2 regions of the Pseudomonas sp. Ors-4-3C genome follow, and region 1 is predicted to be linked to the other one. Evidence: riboswitches for the same ligand, from Rfam matches in the RefSeq annotation. Region 1 holds a riboswitch; the other holds the start of a gene.
What was found. A riboswitch is a leader RNA that binds a small molecule or an ion and turns the genes downstream of it on or off. The one in region 1 is predicted to bind cobalamin.

Region 1 (10,825 bases):
GGATCAGCCGCTGGCCTTTGACGGTGATCAATTCCGGGTCGCCGGGGCCGGCGCCGATGAAGTAGACGGTCATGAAGAAGTCCTGTGAAAAACGGGGCAGGGCAACGCTTCAGATGAAGATTGCTCATGATCAAACAGGGGGATTATCGGGATTTTACGCAGCGCCGGCCAATGCCAGTGTCGCCTGAGCGTATTTCTGCCGGGAAATCAGGAGTTTTGCCGGAGCCTGGATCAACTGCTCGGCGAGGGCCAGCGCGGCACTTTCCGCGACGCCATAGCAACCGGTGCGCTCGTAGGCGATCTGTGAATGATGGCTTAGCCGCTGCTGGTAACTGGCCAATTCGTCGCTGCTGAAATACAACAGCGGCAAGGCCAGTTGCGCGGCCAATTCCTGCAAACCGGGCTCATCGCGCTTCAAATCGATGCTGGCCAATGCCTTGACCGCTTCGAGTTCGATGCGATGTGCCTGTAATGCCTGATCGAGTAACGCGCGCAGCGTACTGGCCGGGCAGCCGCGCTGGCAGCCCAGGCCGACCACGAAGGTCGGCGCTGCGCGGTCATCGGTCATGCGTGGTATTGACCAGCGCTTTTGCGGCGGAACAACCAGGCGCTGATCAGGCCCAGGGCCAGCCAGAACGCCACGTTGGTCAACTGTGAAGCGATTTTGAACTGGGCTTCCAGTGCTTCCGGGGCGAGCATCGAGTGCACTTCCGGTTGCGGTGCGCCAATCACGTGCGGCACGGCAAGAATCGCCACGCCCAGCAGTTTCATCAGCCAGTGACGGCTGAACACGATCAAGGCCAGGCCGACAGCGGTGGAGGCGGCGGTGCCGATCCACCACGTTTGCCGCGAAGCCAGATCGGCCGCCGCGGTGCCCGGCAGTTCAGGCGGCAGGCCCAGAGTCGGCGCGAGGACGAAGGTCGCGTAACCGGCCAGGCCCCAGAGCAAGCCCTGCGAGGTTTTGGTCGGTGCGCGCAGGGTGTATAGACCCGCGAGCATCAGGGCGAAACCGACCGCCACCACCAGATTGCCGCCGGTGGTCGAGACCACGCGCTGCCAGCCGTTTTCCGGCTCCCAGGCTTCGGCGTCGTGAGTGTGTGCGGCTGTGCCGGCGGCGTGTTCGTGAACGGCCACCGGTTCGGATTTCTCGAAGGTTTCGGCCTGCAGAATCAGTGGCGAGACCCAGAAGCTTTGCAGCAGGGTCAGCAGCAGGGCGGCCAGCAGACCGGTGAAGCCTGCGGTTTGCGCAATACGCTTGATCATGTCGGCAGGTCTCAGTGGCACGGGAACGCAGCGCTGTGGCGGGTATCGTGAGCGGCGTTGTGCACCGCTTCGATGTGCGAGAAGCCGGCGAAGTACACGAGGCTGGCGCCGAGGATCGAAGCGAAAATGGCGGCGGTCAGGCGTTGGCTCAACGTGGCGGTGCTGGAGATTTTGTCGGTGTTGCTGCCGGTGCTGCTGATGATTGACATGGCGCTTCCCTCTGGAGTGTCAGCGGGTTGATAGAGCGCATGAAAACCCCTGCGAGTCGGGCACGCAGAGGTTCGAACAGCGCCCGCCCACCGCGGGTTTGTTATGTTCAGCGACGCAAAATGCGCACTGTGTGTTGCGGGCCGGTCTCCGGGCTCACGAGGGGTTGGCGTCAGGCCGACCTGCAAGCGTCACCTTCCCATGCCGTACGGCACAGTGGATTCGACGCTTCGCTCGCTTACCGTTGCGGGGGCAGCACCGGACTGACATGGCTTTGAGTAAAGCACATGATTCACCGGTTTCCCGTTTCACCCTGTGAAGGGCACCCGTAACAAGTTGTGTAGGAGAGCATGGGTTGGGGATTTGAGTCAATTGAGTGGGGTGGGTATATCCGTTTCTGCGGTAACGGCCACTTAGGGTTCCGCCCTTACGGCGGGTCACTTTTGGCAAACGCCCCAAAAGTAACCAAAAGGTCTATGCCCTGACGTTCGGCCCTCGCTTAGGCTCGGGTTCCTTCGCTCCGGGATTCATCCGGGGGGCAGCGCCTACGGTTTGCTTCGCTGCACCTCCTCTCGCTGTGTTTGGCTGCGCCAAACGGTCGCTGCGCTCCCACCCCCGGATAAACCCCTCCACTCAGCCTGCCGACGGGCCCTGAGATCAAAAGCTTTACTCGAGCTAACGCTCATTGTGTTGAGTGGGGCGGCTTCGCCGCATGGGGGGTACGCTCTCTGAATTGTAGGAGCCAGCCTGCTGGCGATGGCGGCCTGACAGCCGACCAATTTCTTGCGGATGCACCCGGCCCAACTGTGGGAGCGGGCTTGCTCGCGAAGGCGGCCTACCAGCCGACCAATTTCTAACTGAATGCATCCAATGCCATGCAGGAACTGCCGAAGGCTGTGATCTTTTGATCTGCTTTGGCTTTGGCTTTGGCTTTGGCTTTGGCTTTGGCTTTGGCTTTGGCTTTGGCTTTGGCTTTGGCTTTTGATCTTCAGCCCCTTCGGCAGGCCGAGCGAAGGTGTCCATCCGGGGGATAGGCGCGCAGCGCCATGCGGCGAAGCCGCATCCATCGAGAGGAGGTGCAGCGAAGCAAACCGGAGGCGATGCCCCCGGATGGACACCGTAGCGAGGCAACACTGAGCCTCAGCGAAGTGCCGTACGCCGGGGCAAAGCCTTTTGGGTTACCTTTTCGGCGTTTGGAAAAGGTGACTCGCTGTAAGAGCGAAACCGCCAGCGGCGACACCCGCAGAAACGGATATGCCCCCAATCCAAAAAAACCATACCCCTTAACCCGAAGTCTGGCAAAAGTGACCCGCCGCAACGGCGAAACCGTAATCAGCAACCCCCGCAGCAACGGATATGCCCCCAATCCAAACATTGACCCATCCTCAAGCCATGCGTAGCCTTGCGCTTTCGAGGTTCTTCGGCCCACGCCGAAGCTAAGAAGGGAACGCGGTCAAAGCCGCGGCTGCCCCCGCAACTGTGAACGGTGAAGTTCGTTGCCACGCCACTGCCAGCTCAATCCACAGAGCCAGCGGGAAGGCGCAGCGAATGCCGGGCCCAAGGCCTGAACACCGTCAGCCAGGAGACCTGCCTCGTGACAGATTTCTCACTACAACCGGGCGGGGTGATCCGGTGGCGAATTCTTCCGCGCGCACGTTCGCAGCGGATCTCGTCCCGTATGCCCGCCACCTTGCCAAAGGGCATCCGATGAAAACATTGGCCAAACTCCCCGTCACCATCGTCACCGGTTTTCTCGGCTCGGGCAAAACCACCTTGCTGCGGCACATGCTCGACAACGCTCAGGGCCGTCGCATCGCCGTGATCGTCAACGAGTTCGGCGAACTGGGCATCGACGGTGAAATCCTCAAGCAATGCACCATCGGCTGCACCGAAGAAGAAGCCACCGGCCGCGTCTATGAACTGGCCAACGGCTGCCTGTGCTGCACGGTCCAGGAAGAGTTCTTCCCGGTGATGCGTGAGCTGGTCGCCCGTCGCGGTGATCTCGACCACATCCTGATCGAAACGTCCGGTCTGGCCCTGCCAAAACCGCTGGTGCAAGCTTTCCAGTGGCCGGAAATTCGCAGCGCCTGCACGGTTGACGCGGTGATCACCGTGGTCGACAGCCCGGCCGTGGCCGCCGGCACCTTCGCCGCGTTCCCGGATCAGGTCGATGCCCAGCGCAAACTCGATCCGAACCTCGATCACGAATCGCCACTTCATGAGTTGTTCGCCGACCAACTGGCCAGCGCCGACCTGGTGATCCTCAACAAGGCCGACCAGACCAGCGCGGAAGATCTGGCTCGCGTTCGCGCTGAAGTCGCCGAAGAACTGCCGCCCGCGGTAAAAATCATCGAAGCCAGCAACGGTCGCCTGCCGCTGGACGTGCTGATCGGCCTCGGCGCCGGCTCTGAAGAACACATCGACAGCCGCCACAGCCATCACGACCACCACCACGACGGTGATGACGATCACGATGACCACGATCACGACGCCTTCGATTCGATCTCGATCGAACTGCCGCAAGCCGACGAAAGCCTGCTGCTCGACGCGCTAACGCAACTGGTGGTCAAGCACGGCATCCTGCGCGTGAAGGGCTTCGCGGCGATTCCGAACAAGCCGATGCGCCTGTTGATTCAAGGCGTAGGCACGCGTTTCGACAAGCACTTCGACCGCCAGTGGTGTGCTGACGAAGCGCGCGTCACCCGTCTGGTGCTGATTGGTCAGGAACTCGACGCTGCGCAACTCGAAGCGCAACTGCGCGCCGCGCTCAGCGTTTAAGCCATGCACCTGCTCAGGACCCAGCCCGGCGGTTTCGTGTCGGATGACAACATTGCCGACCTTGGACAAACCCCCGCCGAGCTGGTGATCCTGTGCAGCGGCGATTCCAGCCTGGCGCTGCTCGCCGAAGCGGCGCAGCAACTGCCTGAGGATTACCCGAGTCTGCGCCTGGCCAATCCGATGCAGGTGCAGAATCACGCCTCGGTCGATCTGTATGTCGATGAGGTGTTGCGTCACGCCAAGGTCATTCTGATTTCGCTGCACGGCGGCATCGCCTATTGGCGTTACGGCGTCGAGCGTCTGGTGGAATTGTCCGAGCGCGGCGTGCAGGTGATTCTGGTGCCCGGTGATGATCGTCCCGACCCGGAACTCAGCGACCTGAGCACCGTGCCCGCCGAAGATCGCGACCGCCTCTGGCAGTTCCTGCGTCAGGGCGGCATGGGCAATGCGCTGGATTTCTTTCGTTGTCTGGCCAACCGCTGGCTGGCGCGGGATTACGCCTGGGGCGAGCCGCAAGCGCTGCCGCGTACGGCGATTTACCACCCACAGAAAAACACCGCCGCACTGAGCGACTGGCAAGCCGAATGGCTGCCCGGTCAACCGGTCGCGGCGGTTTTGTTTTATCGATCGCATTTGCAAGCGGCGAACACCGCGTTCATTGACGTGTTCTGCCAGCGCTTGCAGGCAGCGGGGCTCAATCCGTTGCCGATCGCGGTTGCCAGCCTGAAAGAACCCGGCTGCCTGTCGGTGGTCGAGGACTGGCTGGATGAGGTCGAGGCGGCGGTGATTCTCAACACCACCGGCTTCGCGCAATCCAGCCCGGAAGCCCCGCACCTGCGGCCGTTCCGGCGCAATATTCCGGTGATTCAGGCGATCTGCGCTCAGGACAACGAACCGGGCTGGCGCGACAGCGAGCAGGGCCTCGGGCCACGGGATCTGACGATGCACATCGCCTTGCCGGAACTTGATGGACGCATCATCAGCCGGCCGATCAGCTTCAAGGATCTGGCCTGGCGCAGTGAGCGCAGCCAGTCCGACGTGGTCTGCTACCGGGCGCAACCCGAACGTATGGATTTCGTCGCCGAACTGGCCCGGCGCTGGAGCGATCTGGCGCGGCTGCCGAACGCGGAAAAACGCATCGCGCTGATCCTCGCCAACTACCCGACCCGCGATGGTCGGATCGGCAATGGCGTCGGTCTCGACACACCAGCGGCAGCGTTGAATATCCTGCGGGCGTTGCAGGCGGAAGGTTTTCCGCTGGCGGCTGAGTTGCCGGACAGCGGCACCGCGTTGATCCAGCAATTGCTCGGCGGCGTCAGCAACGATCTCGACAGCATCGACCTGCGTCCGTGCCAGCAAAGCCTGGCGATGGACGCCTATCTGGCGATGTTCAACGCGCTGCCGGAAGCCAATCGCGCGGCAGTGCTGGAACGCTGGGGCGCGCCGCAAAATGACCCGATGTGTCGCGACGGACGGATGATGATCGCCGGTCTGCGTTTTGGCCTGACCTTCGTCGGCATTCAACCGGCGCGCGGTTATCAGGTCGATCCGAGCGCGGTGTATCACGACCCGGATCTGGTGCCACCGCACGGCTATCTGGCGTTCTATTTCTGGCTGCGCAACACCTACGGTGCCCACGCGGTGATTCACGTCGGCAAGCACGGCAACCTCGAATGGCTGCCGGGCAAGGGCGTGGGGCTTTCGGAGAATTGCTGGCCGGACGCATTGCTCGGGCCGCTGCCGAACATCTATCCGTTTATCGTCAATGACCCGGGCGAGGGCGCCCAGGCCAAACGGCGTACGCAAGCGGTGATCATCGACCACCTGATGCCGCCGCTGACCCGCGCCGAAACCTACGGCCCGTTGCGCAATCTGGAGCTGCTGGCCGACGAATATTACGAGGCGCAACTGCTCGATCCGCGTCGCGCCCGCGAGCTGCAGCGCGACATTCTGCAACTGGTGCGCGAAACGCAGATCGACCGCGAACTGCAACTCGACGCCGGTCTGGACAGCGACGCCGATGCAGCGATCTGGCTGCCGCGTCTGGACACTTATTTGTGTGACCTGAAGGAATCGCAGATTCGCGATGGCCTGCACATTTTCGGCGAGTCGCCGACCGGACGTTTGCGCATCGATACGTTGCTGGCCTTGCTGCGCATTCCGCGTGGCGACGGCAAGGGCGCGCAGTCGAGTTTGCTGCGGGCGTTGGCCAAGGCGTTTGAATTGGACTTTGATCCGCTGGATTGTGCGCTTGCCGATTCCTGGAACGGCCCACGTCCGATAGCGCTGCAAAACGTCAGCGACGAAGTCTGGCGCAGCGCCGGCGACACCCGCGAACGGCTTGAACTGTTCGCCACCCAACTGATTTCCCAAACACTACAAATCCCCTGTGGGAGCGAGCTTGCTCGCGAAAGCGGTGGGTCAGGTATATCAATGACGACTGACACGACGCTTTCGCGAGCAAGCTCGCTCCCACAAGGGGCGTGTTGGGCTGAAGTGAGGGCAATCATTGATAACCTGCGCGAAGTCGTCGCCCCACGCCTCGACGCCTGCGGTCCCGCTGAAATGCGTGGTCTGCTCGACGCCCTCGGCGGTCGCTTTGTCCCCGCCGGCCCAAGTGGCGCACCCAGCCGTGGCCGTCTCGACGTGTTGCCCACCGGGCGCAACTTCTACTCGGTGGACGTGCGCAACCTGCCGACCACCACCGCGTGGCGCATCGGTTTCCAGTCCGCCACGTTGATCCTTGAGCGCCACTTGCAGGATCACGGCGATCACCTGCGTCAGCTCGGTCTGTCGGTGTGGGGCACTGCGACCATGCGTACCGGCGGTGACGACATCGCTCAGGCCATGGCGCTGATGGGCGTGCGTCCGGTGTGGGCCACCGGCAGTCAGCGCGTCGATGACTTCGAGATTCTGCCGCTGAGCCTGCTCGACCGGCCACGGGTCGATGTCACACTGCGGGTCTCGGGCTTCTTCCGCGATGCCTTTGCCAACCTGATTCGCCTGTTCGACGCGGCCGTGCAAGCGGTGGCGGCGCTGGACGAACCGGATGACCTCAATCCGCTGGCGGCGAAAGTGCGCGCCGAGCGTGAAGCGCTGCTGCAGTCCGGGCTGGATGCCGATGCGGCGCGGCGCCAGGCCGGCTGGCGGATCTTCGGCGCCAAGCCCGGGGCTTACGGCGCCGGTGTGCAAGGCGCGATCGACGGGCGCCTGTGGCAGACCCGCGAGGATCTGGCCGAGGTCTACCTGAACTGGGGCGCCTACGCTTACGGCGGTGCTGACGAAGGCACCGCCGCCCGCGAGCAGTTCGTCCAGCGTCTGAGCCAGGTGCAGGCGGTGCTACAGAACCAGGACAATCGCGAGCATGACCTGCTCGACTCCAACGACTATTACCAGTTTCAGGGCGGCATGCTCGCGGCGGTGGAAACCCTGCGCGGGGAAGCGGCGGCCAGTTATCACGGCGATCACAGCCAGCCGGATCTGCCGAAAATCCGCACCCTGAAAGAAGAACTGAACCGGGTGATCCGCTCGCGGGCGGCCAATCCAAAATGGATCGACGGGGTCAAACGCCACGGTTATAAAGGCGTGTTCGAGTTGGCGGCGACGGTCGATAACCTGTTCGCCTTCGATGCCACCACGCAGCTGATTGACGATCATCAGTACGCGTTGCTGGCCGACGCTTATTTGCTCGATCCGGCGACCCGGGATTTTGTTCGCGAACACAATCCGCATGCGCTGCGCGACATGACCGAGCGCATGCTGGAAGCGCAGCAGCGCGGGATGTGGCAGGAACCCGGGGCCTACAAAGAGGCCCTGGAAAACCTGCTGCTGGATATAGAAGAAGACACCTGACACACCACAATACCTTGTAGGAGTGAGCCTGCTCGCGATAGCGGTGTATCAGCAAACCTATTTGTCGCTGACACACCGCTATCGCGAGCAGGCTCACTCCTACATTGAAATGCATTCACTCCGACCATGACCGAGTATTGAAGATGTCCGACACCCCGCATTTCCCGCTCTCCGCCGTGGTCGGCGCCGATGACCTGAAACTCGCGCTGTACCTCACCGCCATCGACCCAAAAATCGGTGGCGTGCTGATCGAAGGCCCGCGCGGCATGGCCAAATCGACCCTGGCCCGTGGCCTCGCCGATCTGCTGGCGAGCGGGCAGTTCGTCACGCTGCCGCTGGGCGCTACCGAAGAGCGTCTGGTCGGCACCCTCGATCTCGACGCGGCGCTGAGCGCAGGCCGTGCGCAGTTTTCTCCCGGTGTATTGGCCAAGGCTGACGGCGGTGTGCTCTACGTCGATGAAGTGAATTTGCTGCCCGACCATCTGGTGGATCTGCTGCTTGATGTGGCGGCCAGCGGCACCAACCTGATCGAACGCGACGGCATCTCCCATCGGCATTCGGCGCGGTTCGTCTTGATCGGCACGATGAACCCGGAAGAGGGCGAATTGCGGCCTCAACTTCTTGATCGTTTCGGCCTGAACGTCGCCCTCAGCGGCCACACCGCGCCGACCGAACGCGGGCAGATTATCCGCCGCCGACTGGATTTCGACAGCGATCCACAGGCGTTCTGCGCGCAGTGGGAAGCACAGCAGCAAGCGCTGCGCGAACGCTGCGAACAGGCGCGCATCGCCTTGGCGAGCATTCCGCTGGACGACGATGCGTTGGCGAGCATCACCGAGCGTTGCTTTGCGGCCGGCGTCGATGGCTTGCGTGCCGATCTGGTCTGGCTGCGCGCCGCCCGTGCTCACGCGGCGTGGCGCGGTGCTGCAGCAATTGCCGAGCAAGACATCGACGCGGTGGCGGAATTTGCCCTGCGTCATCGCCGTCGTGAATCGTCTTCGTCCAGCCCGCAGCCTCCCGCGCAGAACTCATCCAATCCCCAAGCCGAACCAAGCGACGGCCAGGGGCAGTGGGGCGACATGCCCGCCCCGGCACTGGCCACCGGTGCCCGCCGCGAAGTGCCGAGCTGGCCAAAAAAGTAACCGGCATTCGTCCCCGATCCGACGCGGGGGCGAATGCCAGACCCCGCGCCGGACGCCTCGATCACGGACGCCAGGGCAAGCGCCACCCCGCGCGCAGTGGCCTGGTGAACTGGCCGGGGACGCTGCTCAACGGCCGCCCGCAAACCCGTGACGACTTGCAGTTCCAGTTGCGCACTCGTTCTCCCCATGAGTTGTGGCTGGTGATCGTCGATGCGTCGGCTTCGACGCGTCGGCATCAGGCATTAAGTGATGCCAAAGGCCTGCTCGCACAATTGTTCGATGACGCTTATCGGCAACGGGCACGACTGGCACTGTTGACCGCCAGCGGTACCACGCCGAAATGGCAGGTTCAGGGTTTGAAGGCGTCGAGTGGCTTGCGCACCTGGCTGGAGGCGTTGGGCGCTGGCGGCGGCACACCATTGGTGGCGGCGTTGGCGCAGGCGCAGCAGTGGCTGGTGCAGCGGCAAAAGCGTTTTCCGGCCGAGCAGCAGCGCTTGCTGGTGGTCACGGATGGGCGTTTGAAAGCCTTGCCGTCGATGCCGGCGCTGGAGTGTCCGGGATTGTTGATCGACATTGAGCGCGGGCCCATCCGATTGGCACGGGCGCGGGAATTAGCGGCGGCGCTGAATGCGGATTATCGGCACATTGATGATCTGTGATGCCTGAGCGGCCTCTTCGCGAGCAAGCCCGCTCCCACAAGGAATGTGAACGCTGCTTGACCTGTGGGAGCGGGCTTGCTCGCGAAGAGGTCACCTCGGTTCAAACGGATTTCATCAAAACTTGCAGCGCTGCTCTATGCTCCACCCCAGCCCAATCACAAGGAGTGAATCATGCGGGTACTGGTCGCCAATCCTCAGGACGATTTTCGCGTCAAAGCCTATGCCGGCACCAACGGCGTGTTGCTCGCCATGGATCTGGCCGAGCCCCGACGCAAAGGCCTGCTCGGCTTCGCCATCGAGAAGCAGCAGGGTGCCAAGCCGTGGTTGTTTCTGTTCAACAGCCTGACGTTTCCCGGCAAGGCTCACACTTTCCCCCAGTATCACGCCACACCCAGCGATAAGGCCCCTTTGCAGAAATTCCGCTGGGCCGATTACGCGGTGGATCCGGGGACAACGATGCACTATCGCGTGCATCTGGCCTACGGCACGGCGGATGCACCGCAACTGGGCGAGTCGCTGGAGCTGAGCATCACCAGTGACGATGGTCATCCGGCCAACCAAAGCGTGATCTTCAACCGCGCCGTGGCCGCCAGTCAGGCCTTCCAGCGCAAGTTTCCCGAGCTCGACGCGCAGATCAGCGCCAACAAGAACCTGCCCATCGAAGCCTGGCCCGATGCGGCACGACTGTGGCTGGAGAACGGCCTGCTGGAGCGTTTGCTCGGGTACATCGAGCGCGCTGTCGACGCCAATTGGGCGCTGGATATCGCGATCTACGAGTATCAGTTGCAGGCGATCATCGATGCGGTGAACGCGGCGTTCGCCCGCGGGGTTCAAGTGCGTGTGCTGTACCACGCTCGACCTGATGATTCCGATACCGCCCTGAACGAAGCGAACCTGGCGAAGTTGCCGGCGGCAAACAAGCGC
Region 2 (10,825 bases), 1.6 Mb from region 1:
TGGCGAAGTTGCAGGAGTTGCCGGCCGAAGCACCGACGCCAGTGGCAGCGCCGCAGCCAGCCGTCGCAGGTGCGGCGCCTGTTGCGGCTCAGGCGCCTGCACCGGTAGCGCCTTCGTTGCGGTTTCGCTGGTAAGTCTTTCCTTATATAGAAGCAGGAGTGATACATGGCCGATTCGCGGCGTTGGTTCTGGCTCGGTGGGGTAGTCCTGCTTTGCGCGTTTGTCTGGTTGCTGCATCCGATCCTCACGCCGTTTCTGGTGGCGTTGCTGCTGGCGTATCTGTTCGATCCGCTGGTGGATCGTCTGGAACGTCTCGGCATGTCCCGCACCTGGGGCGTGATCGCGGTGTTTGCGTTGTTCACTCTGATCGTCACGACGTTGCTCTTGGTGCTGGTGCCGATGCTCGCCAAGCAGTTGGTGCGCTTGTACGAACTGGCACCGCAGATGCTCGACTGGCTGCAGCACACTGCACTGCCGTGGGCGCAGTCGAAGCTGGGGTTGTCGGACGGCTTCTGGAAGTTCGACAAGGTCAAGGCAGCGATCAGCGAGCACATGGGCCAGACGACCGACATCGTCGGTGTGGTGTTGAGTCAGGCGACGGCCTCGAGTCTGGCGCTGATCGGCTGGCTGGCGAATCTGGTGCTGATTCCGGTGGTGAGCTTCTACCTGCTGCGCGACTGGGATGTGATGATGGCCAAGATCCGCAGCCTGCTGCCGCGTGATCGTGAAGAAACCATCGTCTCGCTGGCGGGTGAATGCCACGAGGTGCTCGGCGCGTTTGTGCGCGGACAGTTGCTGGTGATGCTGGCGCTGGGCGTGATCTATGCGGCAGGCCTTATGATTGTTGGTCTGGAGCTTGGGCTGTTGATCGGCCTGATCGCAGGCCTTGCGGCAATCGTGCCGTACATGGGCTTTGTGATCGGCATTGGTGCGGCGCTGATTGCCGGGCTGTTCCAGTTCGGTGGTGATCTGTATCCAATGATCGGCATCGTTGCAGTATTCATGATTGGTCAGGCGCTGGAAGGCATGGTCCTGACGCCGCTGTTGGTGGGTGATCGGATTGGTCTGCATCCGGTGGCGGTGATCTTCGCGATTCTGGCCGGCGGTGAGCTGTTCGGCTTTACCGGCGTCTTGCTGGCACTGCCGGTGGCGGCGGTGATCATGGTGCTGGTGCGTCACGTGCACGATCTGTACAAGGACTCGGATATCTACAGCGGGACAGATGAGCCCGAGTTGTAATCCGATCACGGGCGGCCCGGCATTGCGCCGGGTTGGCCTGCGTTTTGCGCAGGGTTCGCACGGCAGCGCGTCAGAGAAACTGTCATAAAACCAGCGCATTAACGCAAACCTTTGATTTTGCTTGGGGTCTGTCGCATTGTGCGCTCCGCTTCACGGGTATAAACTTCGCAAACTTTACACAGAGGCCACTAACGGTTCCTTGAGAACTGTTCAGTCAGCATGAAACCGATTCAGCTGCCCCTAGGTGTGCGTCTGCGTGACGACGCCACCTTCATCAACTACTACCCAGGCGCCAATGCCGCTGCACTCGGCTATGTCGAGCGCCTATGCGAAGCCGACGCCGGCTGGACCGAAAGCCTGATCTACCTGTGGGGCAAGCATGGGGTAGGGCGTACGCATCTGTTGCAGGCGGCTTGCCTGCGTTTCGAGCAGATGGGTGAGCCAGCGGTTTATCTGCCACTGGCCGAGCTGATGGATCGTGGTATCGAAATCCTCGACAACCTTGAGCAGTACGAACTGGTCTGCCTGGATGACTTGCAGGTGATTGCCGGCAAGGCAGACTGGGAAGAGGCGATGTTTCATCTGTTCAACCGTCTGCGCGACAGCGGTCGGCGCTTGCTGATTGCTGCCTCAACCTCGCCACGCGAGTTGCCGGTGAAACTGGCCGACCTGAAATCGCGCCTGACCCTGGCGCTGATCTTCCAGATGCGCCCGCTTTCCGATGAAGACAAATTGCGTGCCCTGCAATTGCGCGCTTCGCGTCGCGGTCTGCACCTGACCGATGAAGTCGGACACTTTATTCTGACCCGCGGCACCCGCAGCATGAGTGCATTGTTCGACCTCCTCGAACAGCTGGATCAGGCCTCGTTGCAGGCGCAACGCAAGCTGACGATTCCGTTCCTTAAAGAAACCCTCGGCTGGTAGCCAGCCCTTGAAATACGCGGGCTGGAGCACGTTTCGGCATATTTCAGGCGCCAGAAAATCCGCTTTTCCGCACCGTGTGCAGACCGCGTATCGATTCAAATGGGCTTAAGCGCTTAGATGTAAACGAGAAACCGGGAAGTCACAAAAAGATCGATTGAATTTGCAAATGAGGCCGATAGCGGGCATAGTCTCGGCTTCTTTACAACTTCAGCCACGGTCGTGCCCATGCTAAATCGCTTCGCACCCCTCGTGCCTCTCGCACTCGTCACCCTGTTGTTCGGTTGCGCTGCTCATTCTCCAGTTCAAGAGCAGCCTCAACAGGTTAAAAATTCTGCCACTGCCCAGTCTTCCGTTATTTACCAGGAAGAGCTGGCCACCGAAAAAGAACTCGCCGATTTCAACGGCAAGAAGCCATACGAGCTTCCGGTTCTGGCCGACAGCATCCTCGAACGCGGCATGTCCCTGATCGGTACCCGTTACCGTTTCGGCGGTACCTCTGAAGCCGGTTTCGATTGCAGCGGTTTCATCGGTTACCTGTTCCGCGAAGAAGCCGGCATGAATCTGCCGCGCTCCACTCGCGAAATGATCAACGTGGATGCCCCGCTGGTCTCGCGCAGCAACCTTGAGCCGGGCGATCTGCTGTTCTTCGCCACCAATGGTCGTCGCGGTCGTGTGAGTCACGCCGGGATCTACCTGGGTGACAACCAGTTCATCCATTCCAGCAGCCGTCGCAGCGGCGGTGTTCGCATCGACAGCCTGGGTGATAGCTACTGGAGCAAGACCTTCATCGAAGCCAAACGCGCCCTAGCGATGGCACCGACCGTGGTCACCGCTCGCAAGTAATTCCTCCGTTGTCGCCACGTCCGTGGCGACAAAAACGGTGCCCGGCCAGGGAGTAGACCTAGACTTTACAAGGTGAAGTTAAAGTCTTACTTGAAGTTTGCCGCGTAGCCGCTAGAATCCTGTATCTATATTGATGGCAAACCGCCTGCGTGCTCCGCAGGCGGTTTTGTTTCTGTCCATTCGGCAGAGAAAGCCGCAGCCAGATCAGGATGTTCTGCTTATGACGATGTCGGCCCGCCTCACAGTGATCTTCTTCGCAGCGCTGCTCAGCGCCTGCGCCAGCCGCACTCCGCCGCCTGCGCCCGTCGTACGCGCCCCGGTGGTGTTCGGGCCTTCCCAAGCTTTTTCGCCTGCTGCTGAAGACGTGCTGTTTCGTGCGCTGGGCCTGGTTGGCACGCCTTATCGCTGGGGCGGCAACACACCAGACTCCGGGTTTGATTGCAGTGGCCTGATCGGTTTCGTCTACCGCGATGCCGCCGGTATCTCGTTGCCGCGCTCTACCCGCGAGATGATCGTGATGCAGGCGCCGAATGTCGGCAAAGAAGGGTTGCAGACCGGCGACTTGATCTTCTTCGCCACCAATGGCGGCTCGCAGGTCAGTCATGCGGGGATCTACGTCGGGGAAGGGCGTTTCGTGCATGCGCCGGCGACGGGCGGCACGGTGAAGCTGGACAGCCTGTCAAAGGCGTACTGGCAGAAGGCGTATCTGAGTGCCAAGCGGGTGTTGCAGCCGGAGCATCTGGCGCATAACCCGTAAACGCTGAAAATCTAAATGTGGGAGCGGGCTTGCTCGCGAATGCGATGTGTCATTCATCCATGATGTTGAATGACCTGACGCTTTCGCGAGCAAGCCCGCTCCCAAATTTGTTATGTGTCGGGCCCTGATTTATTTAGTGGCCGACACCCGCCAAACCTTGTTCCCCACATCATCCGCCACCAGCAAACCACCTTGCTGGTCGATCACCACCCCCACCGGGCGGCCCAAGGCGTTCTCATCCTTGTCGAGGAACCCGGTCAGCACATCGATCGGTTGTCCGTTCGGCTTGCCGGCGGCGAACGGTACGAAAATCACCTTGTAGCCACTGTGCGGTTTGCGGTTCCACGAGCCGTGCTGGCCGATGAAGGCGCCCTCCTTGAATTGCGCCGGCAGGCTGTTGCCATCGGCGAACGTCAGGCCCAGCGAGGCGGTGTGTGGGCCAACGGCGTAGTCCGGGGCGATGGCCTTGGCCACCAGATCCAGATTCTGCGGCTTCACCCGCACATCCACGTGTTGACCGTAATAGCTGAATGGCCAGCCGTAAAAACCGCCGTCCTTGACCGAGGTGATGTAGTCCGGCACCAGGTCGCTGCCGATTTCGTCACGCTCATTCACCGCTGTCCACAGCGCACCCGTGGTGGGTTCCCAGGCAAGACCGTTGGGGTTGCGGATGCCCGAGGCGAAAATCCGGTGGTTGCCAGTGGCGCGATCGACTTCCCAGATCGCTGCGCGACCTTCTTCTTTATCCAGACCATTCTCGCCAACGTTGCTGTTCGAGCCGACGGTGACGTACAGCTTGCTGCCGTCCTTGCTGGCGATGACGTTCTTGGTCCAGTGGTGGTTCAGCGTGCCGCCCGGCAGGTCGGTGACTTTGATCGGCTGCGTCTTGATCTCGGTCGCGCCGGGTTCGTAGTGGAAACGCAGCAGGCGATCGGTGTCAGCGACGTACAGGTCATTGCCGACCAGGGTCATGCCAAACGGCGAATTGAGGTTTTGCAGAAACACCGTGCGCGTTTCGGCCACGCCATCGTGGTCGGCGTCGCGCAGCAGGGTGATGCGGTTCGGGCTCGGCACGCCAGCACCGGCCTTGCCCATGACTTTCTTCATCACCCAGCCACGAATGCCGGCGCTGTCATCGGGTTTCGGTGGGGCGTTGGTTTCCGCCACCAGCACGTCGCCGTTGGGCAGGACATAGAGCCAGCGCGGATGGTCGAGGCCTTCGGCAAACGCTGCCACTTGCGTGCCGGCTGCGGCGGTCGGTTTGCCGCCGGCGGGCCAGCCGATCGCCGGGGCGATGTTCACCGTCGGGATCAGGGTTTTGTTCGGTTCAGGCAGTTTCGGTGACGGGCCGGTGCCGTCGGAAACTTGCAGGCTGGAGGATTCACCACAGGCGGCGAGCCCTCCGGCGAGGGCGATGACGAGAGCGAGTTGGGTTTTGCGCATTACTGATCTTCCCTATGAATGCATGCCTAATCATAGAGGAGTGTGCGCACCCGATGGTTCAACCGCTCAACCGCGGGCCTCTTTGAACAGCACGGCCGATGCCCGGGTGATAGTTGCCCGCTTCGCTGCGCAACTTGCGGTAGGCGTAGGGGAAATACCAGGCCACTGCGCAGCAGTGTTCCTTTTGCAGGTCGTCGACCATGTCCTGCAACTCTTCGGGGCTGGCGCTGTGCTGGGCCTTCTGCGGGGCGACGAACAGGCAGCCGAGCTTGAGGTCGCTGGCAAAACTGATGCGTTTGGCGTCGCTGGTGATCTCCAGCAGAGCCTGGGTCAGGTTGAGGTTGTTGACTCGCGGCCAGCGCTGGGTCGCCTGAAGGTAGGCGCGGTCTTCGGCCCCGGCGATGAACAGGTCGGCGCGGGCGTTGCGTTCGCCGTCCTCGTTCTGTTTGCGCGTGGCGGTATCGCAAAGGGTTACCAGCTCGGCCATCCATGCCGCCGCGGAGAGCAGTCCGAGATTGGCTTTCTCGTCATGCCAGTAGGGGGTGTCGTTGTCGCCGCGTACAGCGTTGTAGCGGTCGATACAGTCAAACCAGCGTTCAAGCATCGGGCGCAGGAATTCCAGGCGCGGGTTGCTGATGATCATGCCTTGCATCGTCATCATCCTTATTGTTGTGATGTGCTTTTTCAACCAAAAGCATGGCTCTTTGATATCACTTGTCTCAGTGTGGCACAAGATTGGCGTCAGATAATTGATCGGCGGCAGTTATTCGCCCGACGGCCCCCTCTTTAATTGACGCTCCACCCCCAACCCTCTAACCTTCGCGGCTTGTTTCAGGTGCTCTGTGACCTGTGTCGACAGAGTGAAACAGGGAAGCCGGTGAGGGTTGTCTTCAGGCGAAGAACGATCACGATCCCGGCGCTGCCCCCGCAACGGTAAATGAGTGAAAACTGTGCATTGAGCCACTGTGTCGACGACGCGGGAAGGCGCGCAGTCAGGCGATTCGCCGCTCATGAGCCCGGAGACCGGCCTGATCCATCCAGCGGCATCACGGTGGGCGATGCCAGGCTTTTTGCCGTCTATTCTTGTGCCTGCCCGCCGTTATCCAGCCTCAACGGAGAGCTCCCCCATGACCGATTCCCCCGAGCGCGACGAACGCCATCTGGCGCGTATGCAGCGCAAAAAAGCCGTGATCGACGAACGCATCGCCAATTCGCCTGACGAATGCGGCCTGGTGCTGGTGTTGACCGGCAATGGCAAAGGCAAAAGCAGCTCGGCGTTCGGCATGCTCGCCCGCGCCATGGGCCACGGCATGCAGTGCGGCGTGGTGCAGTTCATCAAAGGCCGCAACAGCACGGGCGAAGAACTGTTCTTCCGCCGCTTCCCCGAGCAAGTGCGCTTTCACGTGATGGGCGAGGGCTTCACTTGGGAAACCCAGGATCGCCAGCGCGACATCGCTGCCGCCGAAGCCGCGTGGGCCGTATCCCGCGAGTTGCTGCGCGACCCGTCGATTGGCCTGGTGGTGCTGGACGAACTGAACATCGCGCTCAAGCACGGCTACCTCGATCTGGATCAGGTGCTCAGTGACTTGCAGGCGCGTCCGCCGATGCAGCACGTGATCGTCACCGGTCGCGCGGCCAAGCCGGAAATGATCGAGATGGGCGATACCGTCACCGAAATGGGCATGCTCAAACACGCCTTCCAGGCCGGCATCAAAGCGCAGAAAGGCGTCGAACTTTGAATCAACCACGTCACTGCCCGGCGGTACTGATTGCCGCGCCGGCCTCCGGTCAGGGCAAGACCACCGTCACCGCCGCGCTCGCTCGCTTGCATCGTAACCAAGGGCGCAAGGTGCGCGTGTTCAAGTGCGGCCCGGATTTCCTCGACCCGATGATTCTCGAGCGCGCCAGCGGTGCGCCGGTGTATCAACTGGACATGTGGATGGTCGGCGAGCAGGAAAGCCGCCGGCTGTTGTGGGAAGCCGCCGCCGAAGCCGATCTGATCCTGATCGAAGGCGTGATGGGCCTGTTCGACGGCACGCCATCCAGCGCTGATCTGGCGCGGCATTTCGGCGTGCCGGTGCTCGGCGTGATCGACGGTACCGCCATGGCCCAGACCTTCGGCGCATTGGCGTTGGGGCTGGCGCGCTATCAGCCGGACTTGCCGTTTGCCGGCGTGCTGGCCAACCGCGTCGGCACTTTGCGTCATGCGCAATTGCTCGAAGGCAGCCTCACCGAAGGCTTGCGCTGGTACGGCGCATTGTCCCGGGAAACCGGGATCGAGTTGCCGAGCCGCCATCTCGGTCTGGTACAGGCGAGCGAACTGAATGACCTCGACCTGCGCCTCGACGCCGCCGCCGAAGCCCTGGCCAGCAGTTGCGAGGTAGCGCTGCCACCGGCCGTGGCATTCGCCGCGCCCGAAGTGAACCCTGCTGAACCGCTGCTCGATGGCGTGCGCATTGCTGTCGCTCGCGATGAGGCTTTTGCCTTCACCTATGGCGCCAGTCTCGATCTGCTGCGGGCGATGGGCGCCGAGTTGAGTTTCTTCTCGCCGATCCGCGATACCCAATTACCCGAGGCCGACAGTCTGTATCTGCCCGGTGGTTACCCGGAATTGCACCATGTCGCGCTGGCGCAAAACACCGCGATGCTCGACGCGATCCGTGCGCACCACGCCGCCGGCAAACCGCTGCTCGCCGAATGTGGCGGCATGCTCTATCTGCTCGACGCGTTGACCGATGTCGACGGCACCCGTGCCGAACTGGTCGGGCTGCTGCGCGGTGAGGCGGTGATGCAAAAACGTCTGGCGGCACTGGCACTGCAAGCGGTGGATTTGCCGGAAGGTTCGTTGCGCGGTCACACCTATCACCATTCCCTGACCAGCACCGATCTGACGCCGATTGCCCGAGGCCTGAGCCCGAACGGCGGGCGTGGGGCCGAGGCGGTTTATCGGCAAGGGCGGATGACGGCGTCGTACGTGCATTTCTACTTTCCGTCGAATCCGACGGCGATTGCCGCGTTGTTTGCGCCAGAATGTCAGGCCGCCTTCGCGAGCAAGCTCGCTCCCACAGGGGATCGCGTTTCTTGAGCAAGCACCCCGTCCAATGTGGGAGCGAGCCTGCTCGCGAAGAGTCCATGACCGACAACGCATTCACCGAAGCCGAGCGCCAGGCCGTCTACCGTGCCATCGCCGAACGCCGCGACATGCGCCACTTCACCGGCGGCACGGTCGAACCGGAGCTGCTGCGCCGCCTGCTCGAAGCCGCGCATCAGGCGCCCAGCGTCGGCCTGATGCAGCCGTGGCGCTTCATCCGCATCAGCGATCGCGCCTTGCGCGGGCAGATTCAGCACCTCGTCGAAGAAGAGCGCATCCGCACCGCCGAAGCCCTCGGCGAGCGCAGCGACGAGTTCATGAAGCTCAAGGTCGAAGGCATCAATGATTGCGCCGAAGTGCTGGTCGCAGCGCTGATGGATGATCGCGAAAAACACATTTTCGGCCGTCGTACGCTGCCGGAAATGGACATGGCCTCGCTGTCCTGCGCGATTCAGAATCTGTGGCTGGCGTCCCGTGCCGAAGGACTGGGCATGGGCTGGGTGTCGCTGTTCGAACCGCAGGCACTGGCCGATCTGCTGCAGTTGCCGGCCGGGGCCAAGCCGCTGGCAGTGTTGTGCCTGGGCCCGGTCAAGGAATTCTATCCGGCGCCGATGCTGGTACTCGAAGGGTGGGCGCAGGCGCGTCCGCTCAATGAGTTGCTGTACGAAAATTATTGGGGAGTGAGTCAATGAGTGTGGCGTTGTTGAGTGTCGCCGCGGTCGCGCTGGATGCGCTGCTGGGTGAACCGAAACGCTGGCATCCGCTGGTGGCGTTCGGCAATTTTGCCGGGCGCATCGAGCGCCGTTTCAATGCAGGCGGGCGTGGCTGGCGCAGTCACGGGGTCACTGCGTGGGTGATCGCGGTATTGCCGCTGACCTTGCTCGCCACTGCGTTTTCCTGGGCACCGTACGTGGGCTGGATCGTCGAGATCCTGGCGCTGTATTGCGCCCTCGGCATGCGCAGCCTCGGTGAGCATGTCGCGCCGGTAGCCGCGGCCTTGCGCGCTGATGATCTGCAAGAGGCGCGCAAACGCGTCGGCTATCTGGTCAGTCGCCAGACCAGCGAACTGGACAGCACCGCCGTCGCTCGCGCCGCGACTGAATCGGTGCTGGAAAACGGCAGTGACGCGGTGTTCGCCGCGCTGTTCTGGTTTGTCGTGGCTGGTGCGCCGGGCGTGGTGCTTTATCGCCTGAGCAATACCCTCGACGCGATGTGGGGCTATCGCAACGAACGCTTTGAGCGCTTCGGCTGGTGCGCGGCAAAAATCGACGACGTGCTCAACTACATTCCGGCCCGGCTGGTGGCGCTGACCTACGCGCTGCTGGGCAACACCCGGCTTGCCTGGAAATGCTGGCGCACTCAGGGGCCGCAATGGGACAGCCCTAACGCCGGTCCGGTGATGGCGGCCGGTGCCGGTGCATTGGGTGTCGAACTGGGCGGGCCGGCGATCTATCACGGCGAACTGCATGAGCGTCCACAACTGGGTGAGGGGCCGCCAGCCGATGCCGATTCGATTGATCGCGGCTGGCAATTGGTCCAGCGCGGGGTATGGTTATGGCTGCTGATTCTCTGCGTGGGGGCTGAATTCTATGCTTGAGCACGGTGGCCGGCTGCGCAAGGCTGCACTCGATTACGGGATTGCCGAGGCTGACTGGCTCGACCTGTCCAGCGGCCTCGCGCCGTGGCCATTTGCGGTGCCGGAGATCCCGTTGCGCGCCTGGGCACGCTTGCCGGAAACCGATGACGGACTGGAGCAGGCCGCGTGCGATTACTACGGCGCCTCGCAGGTGCTGCCGGTGGCCGGTTCGCAAATGGCGATCCAGTTGCTGCCGCGTTTGCGTCGCGCCGGCAAGGTCGGCGTGTTGTCGCCGTGTTATGCCGAGCACGCCGAAGCCTGGCGCCGCAGCGGTTACATCGTGCGCGAAGTGCTGGAGCAGGAAGTCGAATTCTTTCTCGACAGCCTCGACGTGCTGGTGGTGGTCAATCCGAACAACCCTACAGGCCTGAGCCTGACCCCGGCGCGGCTGCTCGATTGGCACGCGCGGCTGGCTCAGCGTGGCGGCTGGCTGGTGGTCGATGAAGCGTTCATGGACAACACGCCGCAGCTGAGTCTGGCGCCGCATACCCACCAGATCGGTTTGATTGTGCTGCGCTCGTTCGGCAAGTTTTTCGGTCTGGCCGGAGTGCGTCTGGGCTTTGTGCTGGCCGAGCGCAAATTGCTCAGATTGCTCGCCGAACAGGTCGGCCCCTGGGCGGTCAGCGGGCCGACGCGGGTGCTCGGTCAGGCCTGTCTGCAAGACACCGAAGCGCAGACCCGGCAACGTATTCGCAGCGATGAGGCCAGTGAACGTCTGGCGCTGCTGCTGGAGCGCTACGGCTTCAAACCCCACGGCGGTTGCGCGTTGTTTCAGTGGCTGATCACCGAGCACGCGGCGGCGCTGCACGAATTCATGGCCCGGCGCGGCATCCTCCTGCGCATCTTCGTTCACAACAGCAGTTTGCGTTTCGGTCTGCCCGCCAACGCCGCT

Region 2: linked by a shared signal. The riboswitch ahead of cobO (cob(I)yrinic acid a,c-diamide adenosyltransferase) and the one ahead of ACVHNU_RS11940 (CbtB domain-containing protein) in region 1 are both predicted to bind cobalamin.

Annotation. Positions count from the first base shown of each region.
Region 1 is NZ_CM146900.1:2,666,584-2,677,408, reverse strand. Features, by position in the region: gene cobM (precorrin-4 C(11)-methyltransferase) at 1-73, opposite strand, end outside; gene ACVHNU_RS11950 (cobalamin biosynthesis protein) at 155-568, opposite strand; gene ACVHNU_RS11945 (CbtA family protein) at 565-1,263, opposite strand; gene ACVHNU_RS11940 (CbtB domain-containing protein) at 1,275-1,472, opposite strand; cobalamin riboswitch at 1,595-1,815, opposite strand; cobalamin riboswitch at 2,867-3,079, shown strand; gene cobW (cobalamin biosynthesis protein CobW) at 3,178-4,248, shown strand; gene cobN (cobaltochelatase subunit CobN) at 4,252-8,100, shown strand; gene ACVHNU_RS11925 (magnesium chelatase ATPase subunit I) at 8,244-9,242, shown strand; gene ACVHNU_RS11920 (vWA domain-containing protein) at 9,347-9,901, shown strand; gene ACVHNU_RS11915 (phospholipase D-like domain-containing protein) at 10,073-10,825, shown strand, end outside.
Region 2 is NZ_CM146900.1:1,067,348-1,078,172, forward strand. Features, by position in the region: gene ACVHNU_RS04970 (DUF2066 domain-containing protein) at 1-134, shown strand, start outside; gene ACVHNU_RS04975 (AI-2E family transporter) at 166-1,239, shown strand; gene hda (DnaA regulatory inactivator Hda) at 1,459-2,163, shown strand; gene ACVHNU_RS04985 (C40 family peptidase) at 2,389-3,006, shown strand; gene ACVHNU_RS04990 (C40 family peptidase) at 3,227-3,763, shown strand; gene ACVHNU_RS04995 (PQQ-dependent sugar dehydrogenase) at 3,893-5,206, opposite strand; partial or broken gene ACVHNU_RS05000 (hypothetical protein) at 5,273-5,858, opposite strand; cobalamin riboswitch at 6,023-6,252, shown strand; gene cobO (cob(I)yrinic acid a,c-diamide adenosyltransferase) at 6,334-6,945, shown strand; gene ACVHNU_RS05010 (cobyrinate a,c-diamide synthase) at 6,942-8,291, shown strand; gene bluB (5,6-dimethylbenzimidazole synthase) at 8,339-8,989, shown strand; gene cbiB (adenosylcobinamide-phosphate synthase CbiB) at 8,986-9,894, shown strand; gene cobD (threonine-phosphate decarboxylase CobD) at 9,887-10,825, shown strand, end outside.